DNA from 2 places in the Kitasatospora sp. NPDC040550 genome. Region 2 is predicted to be linked to the other one. Evidence: riboswitches for the same ligand, from Rfam matches in the RefSeq annotation. Region 2 holds a riboswitch; the other holds the start of a gene.
The links. A riboswitch is a leader RNA that binds a small molecule or an ion and turns the genes downstream of it on or off. The one in region 2 is predicted to bind glycine.
Positions count from the first base shown of each region.

Region 1: linked by a shared signal. The riboswitch ahead of gcvP (aminomethyl-transferring glycine dehydrogenase) and the one ahead of gcvT (glycine cleavage system aminomethyltransferase GcvT) in region 2 are both predicted to bind glycine.

Region 1 covers NZ_JBVIWC010000005.1:12,564-18,048, forward strand. Annotated here, with positions in the region: gene ACZ58X_RS09685 (MFS transporter) at 1-1,103, opposite strand, end outside; gene ACZ58X_RS09690 (PRC and DUF2382 domain-containing protein) at 1,282-2,385, opposite strand; glycine riboswitch at 2,609-2,712, shown strand; gene gcvP (aminomethyl-transferring glycine dehydrogenase) at 2,949-5,485, shown strand, end outside.
Region 2 covers NZ_JBVIWC010000007.1:47,321-52,805, forward strand. Annotated here, with positions in the region: gene ACZ58X_RS12675 (enhanced serine sensitivity protein SseB C-terminal domain-containing protein) at 147-1,112, opposite strand; gene ACZ58X_RS12680 (enhanced serine sensitivity protein SseB C-terminal domain-containing protein) at 1,228-2,025, opposite strand; glycine riboswitch at 2,212-2,316, shown strand; gene gcvT (glycine cleavage system aminomethyltransferase GcvT) at 2,563-3,684, shown strand; gene gcvH (glycine cleavage system protein GcvH) at 3,784-4,164, shown strand; gene glyA (serine hydroxymethyltransferase) at 4,247-5,485, shown strand, end outside.

The DNA of each region.
Region 1 (5,485 bases), on a different contig from region 2:
CCTTCGGCGCTGTGCCGCAGGGCCAGGTAGGCCATCGCGATCGCGCCGAGGACGCCACCGAGGACCAGCGGCAGGCGCGGGCCGCGGCGGGCGATCAGCAGGGCGCCGATCGGGGCGGCGACCATCGAGCCGATCGCGGACGGCAGCAGCATCACGCCGGCGTGCAGCACGGTCGCGGTGAAGCCGTAGTGGGCCAGCTTCTCCGGGGTCTGGGCGAAGTTGCTGATGACCATGAACGAGCCGTACATGCCGAAGCCGATCAGCAGGCCGGCCAGGTTGGTGAAGGCGACGGCCGGGCGGCCCATCATCTTGAGGTCCACCAGCGGGTGGGCGACCTTGGTCTCGATGACGCCCCAGATCAGGGCGACCACTGCGGCGACGGCGAACAGGCCGAGGGTCTTGGTGGAGGTCCAGCCCCAGTGGTTGCCCTGGCTGACCGCGACCAGCAGGGCGGAGAGCCAGCCGGCCAGGGTGAGCGCGCCGAGCGGGTCGGCGCCGCCCTCCTTGTCGGTCACCGGGTCGGTCGGGACCCGGAAGGCGACCAGGGCGACGGCGAGCAGGCCGAAGGCCAGGCCCATCCAGAAGATCGACTTGTAGTTCCAGTGCTCCAGCAGCAGGCCGGTCGCGACCAGGCCGAGGCCGGAGCCGACGCCCATCGAGGCGCTGATGGCGGCGACGCCGCCGGTCACCTTCCGCTTGGGCAGCTCGTCACGGACGATGCTGATCGCCAGCGGCATCACGCCACCGCCGGCGCCCTGGAGGACGCGGGCGACGATCAGCCAGGTGAAGGAGTGGGTGCAGACCGCCAGCGCCGAACCGGCGACCAGGCCGGCCAGCGAGATCAGCAGCATGGGCTTGCGGCCCCGGAGGTCGCCGAAGCGGCCCAGCAGGGGAGTCAGCACGGCCGCGGACAGCAGGTTGGCGGTCATCAGCCAGGTGATGTTCGACCCGGAGACGTCCAGTTCCTTGGCCAGCGAGGGCAGGATCGGGACGACCGCGGTCTGCACCACGCTGAACGACAGCATCGCCAGGATGAGGGCCGGCAGGACCCGGGCGTTGCTCTGCTTCTCGGCCGCGGTGGTGGGCTGTAGTGCCTCACTCACGGTTGCTTCCTCCCGTACATAGTGAATGAACTCAAGTAACTGTGCGGGTGGATAGTTCATGATGTCAAATATCGAGTGGTTAAGGTTTGGCAAAGTGGGGAACTGCGGCACACGACGAGGGCCCCGGACCGGAGTCCGGGGCCCTCGGGGGATCGGGGGATCAGGTGATCGGGGAAGGTCAGGCCAGCGGGCGCAGGGCGGCCGGCCGGGAGCCGTCGGCCGCGTGGACGAGCTGGGCGCCCGCCTCTCCCGGTACGGTGGCGGCCGTGTCGTCGTGGACCTCGACGTGCTCGCGGCGGAGCTCGTCCCGAACCACCTCCTCCTCCGTGTAGCGCTCCACCACCAGACGGACCCGCTCGATCGGGGCGAGGTACTTGCGGACCACCGGCCGCTCCTCACGGAGGGTGACCTCTTCGACCGCTTCGGCGATCTCCTTCTCGGTCAGCGAGGCCAGCTCGGCTTCGCTGACCGGCATCCGCTCCACCCGGACCCGCTCGCGGACCACCGGGACGCGGCGCTCGACCTCCTCGCTGGTCACGTACTTGCGCAGCTTCGCGCTGCCCAGCACGTGCCACTCGGTGGTGATGTCCAGCCGCTCCTCGCGGCAGGTGATCTCGACCGGGCCGCTGGGGGCCGAGGAGGCGGCGGTGCCGTTCGCGGCCGGGGTGGTCGCGGCGGGCTGCGGCTTCGGCTCGACCAGGTGGGCGGCGGCCGGCGCGGGGGCGGTGCCGTTGGCGATCGGTGCGGGGGTGCTGAGGGTCCGCACGTGGGCCTCCGTGGCGATGTCGGTGCTGGTGTGGGTCGTGCCGGTGCTGGTCGTGGTGATGGTGCCCGTCGCGGTCGTGGTCGGGGCGGGGTCGGGGGAGTGGAAGGCGATCGGCTTGGCGGCCGCGGCGGCCGTGGTGGTGCCGAAGTCGAGGTCCGGCCGGTCGTCCCGGGCGGGCTCCGCGGTGGCCGGACGGCCGTCCACGGGCGTGTCGAGGCCGTAGTAGCGGTAGAGCTGGAGCTCCTGGGCCGGCGACAGGTGCTGGCCCACGCCGAAGTCCGGCGAGTCCTTCACCAGCGACTTGTCGTACGGCACCCGGAGCTCGTCGCCGGAGAACTCGCTCGTGGTGAGCGGGACGAAGGCGTCCCGGCCGAAGATGCCGGTGCGGACGGCCGCCCATTCCGGATGCCCGGTGGCGTCGTCCAGGTACACCTCGTCCACCGTGCCGATCTTGTCCCCGTTGCGGTCGACCGCCTTGTGGCCGATGAGGTCCCTGGGGTCGATGTCGGTCTGCACTCTTTCCTCCAAGCGCTGCGCCTGCGGAACTCCCGCAGGTGAGGCGGTCGGAGCACCCGTCCTGTCCGCCACTTCACACCAAAAGCCATCAATCGGACGTGCGCGACCGGGGTGCGCCGGACGGGCTTCGCGCTGGGCCGTTCGGGGGACGCGCGTAGACCCGGAGTGACCCGACGCACCCGTGATCGGGAGGCCTCCCGCTGGTACCCTGGGCCGCGACCGCCGAGCCCGCTCGGGAGAGTCCCCGACAGCGAAAACCGCTGGTCGGGGCGCCGAAGGAGCAACTCCTCCCCGGAATCTCTCAGGCATCCGTACCGTGCGGGATAGGTCACTCTGGAAAGCAGGGCAGGACCGCCGGCGCGGGAGCCGGCGATCACCACCCTCACCGACGGTGCAAGCCGACGGCGCGCCACCGCGCGGCGTGCGGGCGAAGCTCTCAGGTCCCGATGACAGAGGGGGAGGCCTTTCGGGTCCGCCCGCCCAGGTCGGTCCGCTGTCCGCAGCGGCGCGACCGGCCGGCGTGCGTACCCCCGCCGGTCCGTGACCAGGAGGCCTCGACCACCATGAACGCCCAGCCGAACGCGGGACGCCCCACCAGCGCCTCGACCCTCACCGAGCTTGAGCTGGCCAGCCCCTTCGAGAACCGCCACATCGGCCCCGACGCCGCCGCGCAGGAGAAGATGCTGGCCTCCGTCGGCTACGGCTCGCTGGACGAGCTCGCCGCCACCGCCGTTCCCGAGGCGATCCGCTCCATCACCGCCCTCGACCTGCCCGCCGGCCGCAGCGAGGCGCAGGTCCTCGCCGAGCTGCGCGAGCTGGCCGGCCGCAACCAGGTGCTCCAGCCGATGATCGGCCTGGGCTACTACGGCACCTTCACCCCGCCGGTGATCCTGCGCAACGTCATGGAGAACCCGGCCTGGTACACCGCGTACACCCCGTACCAGCCGGAGATCTCGCAGGGCCGCCTGGAGGCCCTGCTCAACTTCCAGACCCTGGTCTCCGACCTGACCGGCCTGCCCACCTCCGGCTCCTCGCTGCTGGACGAGGGCACCGCGGCCGCCGAGGCGATGGCGCTGGCCCGCCGCGTCACCAAGGTCAAGGGCGGCGTCTTCCTGGTCGACGCCGAGACCCTGCCGCAGACCGTCGCGGTGATCAACACCCGTGCCGTGCCGACCGGCGTCGAGGTCGTCGTCGCCGACCTGTCCGAGGGCATCCCGGCCGAGATCGCCGAGCGCGGCGTCTTCGGCGTGCTGCTGCAGTACCCGGGCGCCACCGGCGTGGTCCGCGACCTCACCCCGGTGATCGAGCAGGCGCACGGCCTGGGCGCGATCGTCGCCGTCGCCGCCGACCTGCTGGCGCTGACCCTGCTCAAGTCCCCGGGCGCGCTGGGCGCCGACATCGCCTGCGGCACCTCGCAGCGCTTCGGCGTCCCGATGGGCTTCGGCGGCCCGCATGCCGGCTACCTCTCGGTGCGCGCCGAGTACGCCCGCTCGCTGCCCGGCCGCCTGGTCGGCGTCTCCGTCGACGCCGACGGCAACCGCGCCTACCGCCTGGCCCTGCAGACCCGCGAGCAGCACATCCGCCGCGAGAAGGCCACCAGCAACATCTGCACCGCCCAGGTGCTGCTCGCCGTGATGGCCTCGATGTACGCCGTCTACCACGGCCCGGACGGCCTGGCCGACATCGCCCGCCGCACCCACCGCTACGCCGCCGCCCTCGCCGAGGGCCTGCGGGCCGGCGGCGTCGAGCTGCTGCACGGCGAGTTCTTCGACACCGTCACCGCCGTCGTCCCGGGCCGCGCCGCCGAGATCGCCGCCGCCGCCCGCGCCAACGGCATCAACGTCTTCCAGGACGGCGAGGACCGGATCTCGGTCTCCGCCGACGAGACCACCACCCGCGAGCACCTGGCCGGCGTCTGGGCCGCGTTCGGCGTCCCCGCGGTCGAGGTCGCCGAGGCCGCCGACGCGCTGCCGGCCGCGCTGCTGCGCGAGGACGAGTACCTGACCCACCCGGTCTTCCACAGCCACCGCTCGGAGACCGCCATGCTGCGCTACCTGCGCCGCCTGTCGGACCGGGACTACGCGCTGGACCGCGGCATGATCCCGCTGGGCTCCTGCACCATGAAGCTCAACGCCACCACCGAGATGGAGGCGGTGACCTGGCCGGAGTTCGGCCAGCTGCACCCCTTCGCGCCGGTCGACCAGGCCGCGGGCTACCTGACCCTGATCCGCGAGCTGGAGCAGCAGCTGGTCGAGGTCACCGGCTACGACGCCGTCTCGATCCAGCCGAACGCCGGCTCCCAGGGCGAGCTGGCCGGCCTGCTGGCCGTCCGCGCCTACCACCACGCCAACGGCGACACCCAGCGCGACGTCTGCCTGATCCCGTCCTCGGCGCACGGCACCAACGCCGCCTCCGCAGTGATGGCCGGCATGCGCGTGGTCGTGGTGAAGACCCTGGTCGACGGCGACGTGGACGTCGAGGACCTCAAGGCCAAGATCGAGCAGCACCGCGACAACCTGTCGGTGCTGATGGTCACCTACCCGTCGACCCACGGCGTGTACGAGACCCAGATCACCGACATCTGCGCCCTGGTGCACGAGGCCGGCGGACAGGTGTACGTCGACGGCGCCAACCTGAACGCCCTGGTCGGCCTGGCCAAGCCGGGCAAGTTCGGCGCGGACGTCTCGCACCTGAACCTGCACAAGACCTTCTGCATCCCGCACGGCGGCGGCGGCCCGGGCGTCGGCCCGGTCGCGGTGCGCGCCCACCTGGCGCCGTACCTGCCGAACCACCCGCTCCAGGAGGAGGCCGGCCCGGCCACCGGCGTCGGCCCGATCTCGGCCGCGCCGTGGGGCTCGGCGGCGATCCTGCCGATCTCCTGGGCGTACGTCCGGCTGATGGGCGGCGAGGGCCTCAAGCACGCGACCCAGGTCGCCGTGCTGAACGCCAACTACATCGCCAAGCGCCTGGCGCCGCACTTCCCGGTGCTCTACACCGGCCCGGGCGGGCTGGTCGCGCACGAGTGCATCATCGACCTGCGCCCGCTGACCAAGGAGACGGGCGTGACGGTGGACGACATCGCCAAGCGCCTGATCGACTA
Region 2 (5,485 bases):
GGCATATACCTCTTCACACGGGTGTAACTGCCATGTCAAGATGCGTCTGCGGAGAGTGTGGAAATTCGTCCGGAAAGCACCGAAGCCGACCTGATGGTGAATCAAGTCGGCTTCGAGCTGGCGATTTCGGCTATTGGGTTGACCGGTCAGCGCCCGGGGTAGCCGGGCCACTGCGGCTGGGGCTGGTGCCCCCAGCCCGGCGCGGGCGGCTGGGTGCCGTACGCGTAGCCCGGCATCGACTGCCCGGGCACCGGCTGCCCCGGCATCGACCGGCCCGGCATCGACTGGCCCGGGTACGGCGGCGGCACCGGCGGGTACGGGCCGGTCGGCGGGCGCCCGGCCTCCCGGTCGAAGAACGGCCGCGCATTGGCGCGCATCCACAGCGCCACCGGGTCGAACTCGTCCGCCATCGCCACCGTGGACACCGCGAGCCCCTCCGGGGCCACCGCGATCGCGCGCTGCATCAACGCCCGCACCGCCTCCACGGCCGGCGGCGAACTCTCGTACAGGTCCAGGCCGATCGCCAGGTACGGCTCCCCCACCGCCGGCTGCACCCAGGCCCGGCGCAGCGCCCGCACCGCGCGCACCTCACCGGCCTGCCGCTCCAGCAGGGCGAAGAACTGCTGCGCGTCGACCTGCGGCTCGCTCAGCTTCAACGGACCGGCCGGCAGCCGGTCCAGGCCCGCGGCGACCCGCCGCAGGTCCGCCCAGGGCACGCCAACCCCGCCGCCCGGCGCGTGCGGGTTCAGCCACAGGCCCCAGCGGGTGCGGTACAGCGAGGCGGCGATCTCCCGCCCCGAGATGACCTCGTGGGCCCGCGCCCAGCCGGAGGCCGTCAGCTGCTCGGGCGAGGTGACGGCCGGCGCGTAGCCGTGGCCGCTGATCTCCATGTTCCCGTACTGCGCGTCCGGGCTGCCCGGCGTACCGTGCCAGAGCAGCATCCAGACCCGGCCGTCGGCCAGCGCGTGCAGCAGCCGCTCGTACGCGTCGAAGCGCTCCGGCGCGACCTCGCGCAGAGCCTGCTCCAGCCCGCCCGGGTCCGCGCCCGGGCGCCCGGCCGGTGCCTGGCCCCAGGGCCCCGGCGCCCCGCCCGCTCCCGTTCCCGCACTCATGCGCCCACCTCGCCGCGCCTCTTTCCTGAACCCGCCGGCCCGTCAGCCGCCTGCACGCACCCTATGGCGCGGCACCGGCCGCCGCCACGGCGACGTGCCTGTGAAGGATCCCCGCTCACACCCGCGAGTAGAAGGGCATGACCCGGGTCAACAACCACTCGACCACCGGGTCGTCGGCGAGGTCGAGCAGCACGAGGTGGACGCCGCCCGGCAGCGGTGCGGTTCCCAGCGCCCGGCCGAGCGCCTCGTTCACCGCCCCCGGGTCGGCCGGGGCCGCCGGATCCAGCTGCACGCCCACGAACATCACGGTCGGCTCGCCCTCGATGCTGGCCAGTGCCCGGCGCGCGGTCAACACCCCCGGCAAGGCCGACAGCTCGGCCCGGCAGACGGCCAGGAAGTGCTCCGGATCCTCGCCCGGCACCGGCTCCCGCAGGGCCACCCGGCCGCCCGTCGGCCCCTCCGGCTGCTGTTCCCAGCGATCCTCCCGGGGGCCGCGCCGCAGCTCCGCCACGCCCTGCGGCGGCACCGGGATGCCCACCGCCGCCTCCGGGTTGACCGCGATGCCCACGCCCAGCGGCAGCCCGCGGGCGAACTCCCAGGCCGGCGCGACCGCGAAGGCCATCCCCGGCGCCTGCTGCAGGAACACCTCCTGCGAGGAGAACACCGGTACGTACGGGGCCCCGGCCAGCTCGACGGTCGGCAGGTCCAGCGACTGCCCGGCCGGGTCGCCCCCGGACGGCAGCGGGATCCACACCTGGCTGCGGGCCAGCACCTCGATCACCCGCGGGGTCGCCCCCGGGTCACCCAGCGCGGCCGTCAGCACCTGCTCCAGCTCGTTCGCCGGCCACGCCCCGCCCGACGGCGCCGCCTGCGGCCCGCCCCACCCCTGCTGCTGCTCCACCGGGTACTCCATGCGCCGCCGATCCGGCCCACGGCCGGGTCGGCCGCCCACTGCTGCGCCGACGCGATGATTTTAGGGCCCGGGTCCGCCCGGCCGCGGTGTGACCGGGTCCCCTCTCCCCTCCTCCGCGAGGACGTGCCATGATGTGCGCGTCCGACGGCATGCGCCGCGGGCCCCCACAACTCCACACCGGCCGCTCGAACCCGCGCGGGAGAGCCCGGAGTGCCCCTCAGGGGGCACAGCCGGCGCCGAAGGAGCAAGTCCTCCCCGGAATCTCTCAGGCCCCCCTACCGCGCGGGTTAGGCACATCTGGAAAGCGGCGCACGACCCGGTCGCGCGCCCACCCACGGTGCAAGCCGCCGTCCTGTCCCCGATGCTGGAACCAGCCGACGCTGGTGCCGGCTGCGGGCAGGTGGGCGGTGAAGCTCTCAGGTTCGACGACAGATGGGGAGACCCACGCCGCCGCATGCCCGCGCGCGGGGTCGGTCCCCGAGCGGGTCCGGTCCGGCGCGTGCACCCCTGAGTGCCCCGACCGAGGAGTTCCTGGCCATGTCGTCCCTCCGCCTGACCGCGCTCGACGCGCTGCACCGCGCCCTCGGCGCGACCATGACCGACTTCGCCGGCTGGGACATGCCGCTGCGCTACGGCAGCGAGCGCGAGGAGCACCTCGCGGTCCGCACCAAGGCCGGTCTGTTCGACCTCTCGCACATGGGCGAGATCACCGTCACCGGCCCGCAGGCCGGCGAGATGCTGGACCACGCGCTGGTCGGCTTCGTCTCCGCGCTCGGCGAGCTGCGCGCCCGCTACACCATGATCTGCGCCGAGGACGGCGGCATCCTGGACGACCTGATCGTCTACCGGCTGCGCGAGGACGCCTTCCTGGTCGTCGCCAACGCCTCCAACGCCCAGCTGGTGCTGGACGAGCTGATCGCCCGGGCCAAGGGCTTCGACGCCGTCGTCACCGACGACCGCGACACCTACGCGCTGATCGCCGTCCAGGGTCCGGAGGCCACCGCGATCCTGGCCGACACCACCGACGCCGACCTGCCCGGTCTCAAGTACTACGCGATCCTCCCGGCCACCGTGGCCGGGAAGGACGTGCTGCTGGCCCGCACCGGCTACACCGGCGAGGACGGCTTCGAGATCTTCTGCGCCCCGGCCGACGCCGAGCCGGTCTGGCGGGCGCTGACCGCCGCCGGCGAGGGCCGCGGCCTGGTCCCGTGCGGCCTGTCCTGCCGCGACACGCTGCGCCTGGAGGCGGGCATGCCGCTGTACGGGCACGAGCTGTCCACCGACCTGACCCCGTTCGACGCCGGTCTGGGCCGGGTCGTGCGCTTCGACAAGACCACCAACGAGGGCGCGTTCATCGGCCGCCGGGCGCTGGAGCAGGCCGCCGCCGCGGCCGAGTCCAACCCCCCGAAGGTGCTGGTCGGCCTGGTCTCCGAGGGCAAGCGGGTGCCGCGCGCCGAGTACACGGTGGTCTCCACCGAGGGCGCCCCGATCGGCCGGATCACCTCGGGCGCGCCGTCCCCCACGCTGGGCAAGCCGATCGCGATGGCCTACGTGGACGCGGCCCACGCCGCCCCCGGCAGCACCGTCGCGGTGGACGTCCGCGGCAAGCACGAGCCGGTCCAGGTCGTGGCGCTGCCGTTCTACAAGCGCGCCCGCTGAGGCCGTCGCCGCCCCTCGTTTTCCCATCCGCGCACGTCGGAGCCGTCCGTGCGGCGGCCCGCTGCGTCGTACCCGCTTCCCATCCTGGAGAATGACGCCATGAGCAACCCCCAGCACCTGCAGTACACCAAGGAGCACGAGTGGCTGACCGCCGCCGAGGACGGTGTCTCGACGGTCGGCATCACCAAGCACGCCGCCGACGCGCTCGGTGACATCGTCTACGTGCAGCTGCCCGCGGTCGGCGACACGGTGACCGCCGGCGAGACCTGTGGCGAGCTGGAGTCGACCAAGTCGGTCAGCGACCTGTACTCCCCGGTGACCGGCGAGGTCACCGAGGTCAACGAGGACGTCCTGGACGACAACAGCCTGGTCAACAGCGCCCCGTTCGAGGGCGGCTGGCTGTTCAAGGTGCGCGTGGAGACCACCGACACGCTGCTCAGCGCCGCGCAGTACGACGAGCTCACCCACGCCGAGGGCTGAGCCACCGCCGGGGCGGGCCGCAGCACGGCGGTCCGTCCCGCTCCCACCGTCCCTCCGCTCTCCTCCCCGGGAAGACCACACCATGACGGTTCTCAACCAGTCCCTGCACGCCCTCGACCCGGAGATCGCCGCCGCGGTCGACGCCGAGCTGCACCGCCAGCAGACCACGCTGGAGATGATCGCCTCCGAGAACTTCGCCCCGGTGGCGGTCATGGAGGCCCAGGGTTCGGTACTCACCAACAAGTACGCCGAGGGTTACCCCGGCCGCCGGTACTACGGCGGTTGCGAGCACGTCGACGTGGTCGAGCAGATCGCGATCGACCGGGTGAAGGCCCTGTTCGGCGCCGAGCACGCCAACGTCCAGCCGCACTCGGGCGCGCAGGCCAACGCCGCCGCGATGTTCGCGCTGATCCAGCCGGGCGACACCATCCTGGGCCTGAACCTGGCCCACGGCGGTCACCTGACCCACGGCATGAAGATCAACTTCTCCGGCAAGCTCTACAACGTGGTCGCGTACCACGTCGACGAGAAGACCGGCCAGGTCGACATGGCCGAGGTCGAGCGCCTGGCCAAGGAGCACCAGCCGAAGCTGATCATCGCCGGCTGGTCCGCCTACCCGCGCCAGCTGGACTTCGCCGCGTTCCGCCGGGTCGCCGACGAGGTCGGCGCCCTGCTCATGGTGGACATGGCGCACTTCGCCGGCCTGGTGGCCGCGGGCCTGCACCCGAACCCGGTGCCGTACGCCGACGTGGTCACCACCACCACCCACAAGACCCTGGGCGGCCCGCGCGGCGGCGTCATCCTGTCCAAGGCCGAGTGGGCGAAGAAGATCAACTCCGCGGTCTTCCCGGGCCAGCAGGGCGGTCCGCTGGAGCACGTGATCGCGGGCAAGGCCGTCGCCTTCAAGGTCGCCGCCTCGGAGGACTTCAAGGAGCGCCAGCAGCGCACCCTGGAGGGCGCCAAGATCCTCGCCGAGCGCCTGCTCCAGGCCGATGTCGCCGACGCCGGCGCCACCGTGCTGTCCGGCGGCACCGACGTCCACCTGGTCCTGGTCGACCTGCGCAACAGCCAGCTCGACGGCCAGCAGGCCGAGGACCGGCTGCACGAGGTCGGCATCACGGTCAACCGCAACGCCGTCCCGAACGACCCGCGCCCGCCGATGGTCACCTCGGGCCTGCGGATCGGCACCCCGGCCCTGGCCACCCGCGGCTTCGGCGCCGAGGACTTCCGCGAGGTCGCCGACGTCATCGCCGAGGCGCTCAAGCCCGCCTTCGACGAGACCGTCGCCGCCGCGCTCAAGGCCCGGGTCACCGCCCTGGCC